One region of the Georhizobium sp. MAB10 genome, then DNA from elsewhere that is predicted to be linked to it. Evidence: predicted binding sites of a transcription regulator. Region 1 holds the regulator's gene; each other region holds the start of a gene.
The links. Region 1 encodes LexA, which represses DNA repair genes until DNA is damaged. Its sites were predicted from a motif close to TGTTCNNNNTGTGTTCNG; they were not measured.
Positions count from the first base shown of each region.

Region 2: a site for LexA is predicted at 977-994, ahead of PU133_RS00385 (DNA recombination protein RmuC). Genes of this name have one in related genera too.
Region 3: a site for LexA is predicted at 1,058-1,075, ahead of recA (recombinase RecA). Genes of this name have one in related genera too.

Region 1 is NZ_CP118314.1:2,650,941-2,653,210, forward strand. It holds gene glp (gephyrin-like molybdotransferase Glp) at 1-518, shown strand, start outside; gene lexA (transcriptional repressor LexA) at 617-1,348, shown strand; gene PU133_RS12600 (ComEC/Rec2 family competence protein) at 1,342-2,270, opposite strand, start outside.
Region 2 is NZ_CP118314.1:72,488-74,757, reverse strand. It holds gene PU133_RS00385 (DNA recombination protein RmuC) at 1-944, opposite strand, end outside; gene def (peptide deformylase) at 1,088-1,612, shown strand; gene fmt (methionyl-tRNA formyltransferase) at 1,652-2,270, shown strand, end outside.
Region 3 is NZ_CP118314.1:2,230,261-2,232,530, forward strand. It holds gene PU133_RS10395 (carbohydrate kinase family protein) at 1-921, opposite strand, end outside; gene recA (recombinase RecA) at 1,133-2,218, shown strand.

The DNA of each region.
Region 1 (2,270 bases):
CGATCGACTCCGCCCAGGCGGCCGGCGCCGATATTTTGGTGACGCTTGGCGGCGCCTCGGTTGGTGATCACGACCTGGTTCGCAAAGTGCTGGAATCGCGCGGTCTCGAGCTTGCCTTCTGGAAGATCGCAATGCGGCCGGGCAAGCCGCTGATGAGCGGCCGCATCGGCCCGATGCATGTTCTCGGGCTTCCGGGCAACCCTGTCTCGAGCCTTGTCTGCTCGCACGTCTTCCTGACGCCTCTGATCGCAAAGCTCGTCGGCCGCACCCATCATGTGCAGGCGGTCGACGCAATCCTCGACGTAGACCTGGCCGAAAACGACGTGCGCCAGGATTATCTGCGCGCGGCGATGAGCCGACGGGCGGATGGAACGTTGGTCGTCAGGCCGGCCACCAAGCAGGATTCCTCCATGATGCGCGTGTTCGCCGAGGCAGACGGCCTCGTCGTCCGGCCACCATTTGCTCCCGCGGCCAAGGCAGGAGACACTGTGCGGGCAATCCTGCTGCGACGAATCTAGCCGTCGGTTTCCCTGTTGGACTTGCGGAACACAAAAGGAACAGATAGAGTGTGTTCCACATTTGTTTCCATCCGATCAAGCGGGGGCCTAAGCAGCCGATGTTGACGCGTAAGCAGCAGGAACTGCTTCTTTTCATCCATGAGCGCCTGAAGGAAAGCGGCGTGCCGCCATCCTTCGACGAGATGAAAGAAGCCCTCGATCTCGCGTCCAAATCGGGGATCCACCGCCTCATCATCGCGCTAGAGGAACGTGGCTTCATTCGCCGTCTGCCAAACCGTGCGCGTGCGCTGGAAGTCATCAAGCTGCCGGATAGCTACAACGCGGCAGTGCCTCAGCGTCGCGGCTTTTCGCCGAGTGTCATCGAAGGATCGCTTGGCAAGACGCCGAAGCCCGAGATCGCAGCCGAGCGCCGCCAGAGCGAGATGCCGCGCGACAACGACAATCGCGCCATCAGCGTGCCCGTCATGGGCCGCATCGCGGCGGGTGTGCCGATCTCCGCCATCCAGAACAATACCCATTCGATTGCCGTGCCGCCGGATATGCTGGGCGGCGGCGAGCACTACGCGCTCGAGGTCAAGGGCGACTCGATGATCGAAGCCGGCATCTTTGACGGCGACACGGTCATCATCAAGAATTCGTCGACGGCCAATCCAGGCGACATCGTCGTGGCTCTGGTCGACGACGAGGAAGCGACGTTGAAGCGTTTCCGTCGCAAAGGTGCGTCGGTCGCGCTCGAGGCCGCCAACCCGGCCTACGAAACGCGGATTTTCGGACCGGATCGCGTCAAGATCCAGGGCAAGCTCGTCGGGCTCATCCGGCGCTATCACTGATCGATGCTGTCGGCAGCTCTTCTGTCTTCGCTCATGTGTGTGTTGACGGAAGAGGCGTCATCCCCGCCAGGCTCGGTAAAACTGCCCGTTCTCCAGTCATAATAGCGGTGCCGCGTCCAGGCGCGCATTCGGCCGGCAGACTGCTCGAAGCGGAACGTCGGCTGCGGGTCGAATTGTGTACCCGACCCCGTGCCCGCCGCTCGCGCCTCGTTCGCCGCGAAGCCTTCTCCCGTCGACGCCGCGTAGACGGCGATCGCGCCGGTTTCACGCAGTGTACGGGCGGTGAAGAGCTTCGCGCCGGAGCGGCATTGGCGCATCGACAGCGGTATCGGAATGATGGCGATATCGGTCATGTCGCATGCGGGACCGACATAGGCCGGCTCCTCCAGCCACGCGACCATTGTGCCGTTTTCCAGCCGTGCGACGCAAAACGCGCCTCGGCGGCATTGGAACACGCCGATCATTTGCCCGTCATCCAATTCGCGGACTGCCTGGCGCATCATCCCATAGGCAATGGCAGGGTCGATCTCGGCTTCAGCTTCGTCCGGATCGGAAGTCATCTCGTCTAACAACAGTTGGGCTTGGTCGTCGACAGCGACGATTGGCGGGACATGGGTCGCAAGCCGGGTTGCCGTTGCCCATTGATCGAAGATGAAGCTGCTCGGACGCGCTCGGTTGGTTGCCAGGCCGTCCTCGCGCAGGATCGCGGCCAGCCGAGCGTCCTCGGCAATCAGCAGCAAGGGTCGATCGGCGCGCAGTTCGGCCGCCATAATGAGGGCAGCGGCCAGCGCGGGTATCAAAGCGGCACCTCGCAGCCAGGTTCGCGTAAAAACCAGGATGAGCAGCGCAAGCGACAGAAGCGCCGTAACGGCTCCGGGGATCTTCCCCGTGGCGAAACCATCGCCATAGGCTGCAACATGAT
Region 2 (2,270 bases), 1.5 Mb from region 1:
TGCGCCTGTTCGCGCATGCGCTGGTCACGCAGTATCGCCTGCACCACCTGGATCGACAGCATGAGCAGCGAGGGCGAGACGATGACAACGCGGGCACGGTGCGCGCGTTGGACGATCTCCTCGAAATTCTCGTGGATTTCGGCGAAGATCGATTCCGACGGCACGAAGAGAAACGCCGTGTCCTGCGTCTCGCCCTTGATCAAATATTTTTCCGAAATGGCTCGGATATGCACGTCCATGTCACGGCGAAACTGTTGCGCAGCCGGCTTCGCCGCTTCCGCATTCTCCGCCGCCCGGATGGCATGCCACGCTTCGAGCGGAAACTTGGCGTCGATCGCAAGCGAGGGCTGTCCATTCGGCATATGGATCAGGCAGTCGGGCCGCTGATTGTTGGAAAGCGTCGCTTGAAAAGTGTAGCTGCCCATCGGCAGCGCATCGGCGATAATGGTTTCCATGCGCGACTGGCCGAACGCACCGCGCGTCTGCTTGTTCGTGAGGATCGCCTGCAGCCCCACGACATCCTTGGCGAGCGACTGGATGTTGTTCTGCGCCGTGTCGATGACGGCAAGGCGCTCCTGAAGCTTCGTCAGGTTCTCGTGTGTCGAGCGCGTCTGCTCGGTGAGCGTCGTGCCGAGCCGCTGCGTCATGCCGTCCAGCCGCTGCTGGATCGACTGATTGAGTTCCGCCTGCCGTGCGCCGAAAAGCTCGGCCATGGTCGCCATGCGTCCCTGCATTTCCGACTGCGCCTTGAGGATCTCGGCAAGCCGCTGCTCGCTCTCCTCCGCCGCTTGCACGAGCTCGGCACGTTCGGTACGCCGGACGGCGGAGCGCCACATCCACAGGATGGCGAGAACCACCAGCAACGCAGCACCAGCCATGCCGAAGCTGACGGCGGTATCGCCGAGGGTGAAGAGAGGCTGCGCGAGGAGAGACAAGTCGACCATCCCCAAATCCTACACGGATTTCTGCTCCATGCCAGATCAAAACGTGAACAGGCTTAACGGTCTCGCGGTGACCTGCAAGCCCAGAGGCCTCGTTGCGCAAGCGGAAGATTGACGAGAAAGCCGGCGATGCTTAATTGCCGGGCATGACCATCAAGCCACTCGTCCTCCTTCCCGATCCCGTGCTGCGCCAGCACTCCGAGCCGCTCGAACGCGTCGATGGCGACGTGCGCCGGCTCGTCGATGATATGCTCGAGACCATGTATGATGCGCCGGGCATCGGCCTGGCCGCCATCCAGATCGGTGTGCCGCGCCGACTGCTGGTGATCGATGTCGCGAAGGAAGAGGAGGGCCGCCAGCCCCAGATTTTCATCAACCCGGAGATCCTGGCATCCTCGGATGAACGGTCGGTCTATGAAGAGGGCTGCCTCTCCATCCCCGACTATTATGCCGAGGTCGAGCGACCGGCACGGGTCACCGTGCGTCACCTGGACATCGACGGTCACGAGCGCACCGTCGAGGCCGATGGCCTTCTCGCCACTTGCCTCCAGCATGAACTCGACCATTTGAACGGCGTGCTCTTCATCGACCACATTTCGAAGCTGAAGCGCGATATGGTCGTGCGCAAATTCACCAAGCTCGCCAAGTCGCGGCCGGCCTCGGCGCTCTGAACTGGCCGGCAGGCGGCTGCGTCTGCGGAAAGAGATCCGATGCCGTTGAAGATCGTCTTCATGGGAACGCCGGAATTTGCGGTGCCGACGCTTGCCGCCTTGGCGCAGGACGGGCATCAGATCCTCGCCGTCTACACCCAGCCGCCACGGCCCGGTGGCCGTCGAGGCCTGGCTCCCGTCAAGTCGCCCGTGCACCAGCAGGCCGAACTCCTGGGCTTTGACGTGCGCACGCCGACAAGCCTGAAAAGCGCCGAGGAGCAGGCAGCTTTCGCTGCGCTGAAACCTGACGTCGCCGTCGTCGTCGCCTATGGGATGCTCTTGCCGCAGCCGATCCTCGATGCGCCCCATCACGGCTGCTTCAACGGCCATGCGTCGCTCCTGCCGCGCTGGCGCGGCGCGGCCCCCATTCACCGCGCGATCATGGCGGGCGACGCGGAAACTGGCATGATGGTGATGAAGATGGATGCCGGCCTCGACACCGGCCCCGTTGCCCTCACCGAGCGCGTGACGATCGATCCCGACATGACCACCGGCGAACTTCACGACCGCTTGATGGTGATCGGCGGCAGCCTGATGGCCCGCGCGATGAAGGCGCTGGAGGCCGGCACGCTGACCCTGACCCAGCAGCCAGAAGAGGGCGCGACCTATGCCCGCAAGA
Region 3 (2,270 bases), 420 kb from region 1:
GGGCACAAGAGCAAGGCGCGCCCGCACGGCATCGAGCGTCAGCTCCGGTGGTGCCGGCTCGGCGCTTTCGACGGCGAGCGAGGCGGCGGCGACGCCATAATGGCAGGCCTCGATGAAAGGCAGGCCGGGCTGAAGAGCTCCGAGCGTGGCGGCAGCAAGCGCATCGCCGGCGCCCGTGACATCGACGATGGTGCAGCCTTCGATCGCGGACAAGAGGAACGTCTGCTGCTGATCAAAGGCAAGTGCCGGGCCGCTGCCAGCCGTAACGATGGCGCGGGCTATGCCTGCAGAGCGCAGCTGCTCGGCCTGCGCCTGCCCATCCTCTGCAAGCGGGCCGACGAGCGCTTCGGCCTCGCGCCGGTTCATGAACAGGCAGGAGAGGGCGGAAAGCACCGGTTTCAGCCGCACGATCTTGGCCGGCGAGATGGCGATGGCGGACAAGGGGCGGCCTGCCTCGCCGCACCGCCGCGCCAGACGAGTAATCGTTGCCTCGGGAATATTGGCATCGACCAGCACCGCATCGGCATCAGCGATGGCATCGCGCAGGGTGCGGCGATCGCACTGGCGGGGCGAAAAGGCATCGTAAAGCGCCATGTCCGCGAGCGCGACGACGAGATCGCCCTGGCTATCGAGAATCGCCGAATAGGTGGGCGTTGCCCGATCGAGGAAGGTGATCGGCGTATCTTCGACGCCGGCATCGGCGGCTGCCCGGCCGACGGTCTCGCCAGCCGGATCGCCGCCGCGCGGCGCCACCAGCCGGACGGCATGCCCCAGCCGCGCGAGATTGCGGGCGGCGTTGAATGCGCCGCCGCCGGCCGTCTCCTCCCAATGCCCGGGATTGCTGGCGTGAAGATGCAGCGCGCCCTTCACCTGGCCGCGCCGATCGAGATGCGCACCGCCGATGACGAGGAATCGGCTCATCGGCAATCGGCCTTCGACATGGGCGACGCGTGGCCTGGTATCGTTTTGCGTTTCATGCTGATCATGCGCGGAACAATCCGGGAATAGACAGAAGATAAAGATGCAAATTCAGTGCCTTAGAAAGCGCTTGCCAAACGAGAACAAAATGGGTACAAACGAGAACAGAGGGCACGTTTGCCTGTCCGGCTCGAATAACCTAAAGGTGGAACATATGGCACAGAACTCGCTGCGGCTCGTAGAGGACAATTCGGTGGACAAAAGCAAGGCTCTCGACGCGGCGCTCTCTCAGATCGAGCGCGCGTTCGGCAAGGGTTCGATCATGAAGCTCGGTTCCAACGAGCAGGTGGTCGAAATCGAAACGGTACCGACCGGCTCGCTCGGGCTCGATATCGCACTCGGCGTTGGCGGACTGCCGAAGGGCCGTATCATTGAAATCTATGGCCCTGAAAGCTCGGGCAAAACGACGCTCGCACTGCACTGCGTGGCGGAAGCGCAAAAGCGCGGTGGCATCTGCGGCTTCATCGATGCCGAGCACGCGCTCGATCCGGTGTATGCCCGCAAGCTCGGCGTCGATCTGGAGAACCTTCTGATTTCGCAGCCGGACAATGGCGAGCAGGCGCTGGAGATCACCGATACGCTGGTTCGCTCGGGTGCAATCGACGTGCTGATCATCGATTCGGTTGCGGCGCTGACACCACGCGCCGAAATCGAAGGCGAGATGGGCGACAGCCTGCCGGGCCTTCAGGCGCGTCTGATGAGCCAGGCGCTGCGCAAGCTGACGGCATCGATTTCCAAGTCGAACTGCATGGTCATCTTCATCAACCAGATCCGCATGAAGATCGGCGTCATGTTCGGCTCGCCGGAAACGACGACGGGCGGCAACGCGCTGAAATTCTATGCGTCGGTGCGCCTCGACATCCGCCGCATCGGCTCGGTCAAGGACCGCGACGAGACCGTCGGCAACCAGACCCGCGTCAAGGTCGTGAAGAACAAGATGGCGCCGCCGCTGAAGGTGATCGAATTCGACATCATGTATGGCGAAGGCATCTCCAAGACCGGCGAGCTGATCGATCTGGGCGTCAAGGCCGGGATCGTCGACAAGTCCGGCTCCTGGTTCTCCTATAACAGCCAGCGTCTGGGGCAAGGCCGCGACAACGCCCGCCAGTTCCTCAAGGACAACCCCGACACGGCCCGCGAGATCGAGACGGCGATTCGTCAAAATGCCGGCCTGATCGCGGAGAATTTCTTCGATGACGGCCTGCCGGACAACGACACGGACGACGCCGCGGCCGGTTGACGGCGCGCGGTCTTCCAATCCTTTCGTGGCGATCGATTTGCGGCGGGCCCAT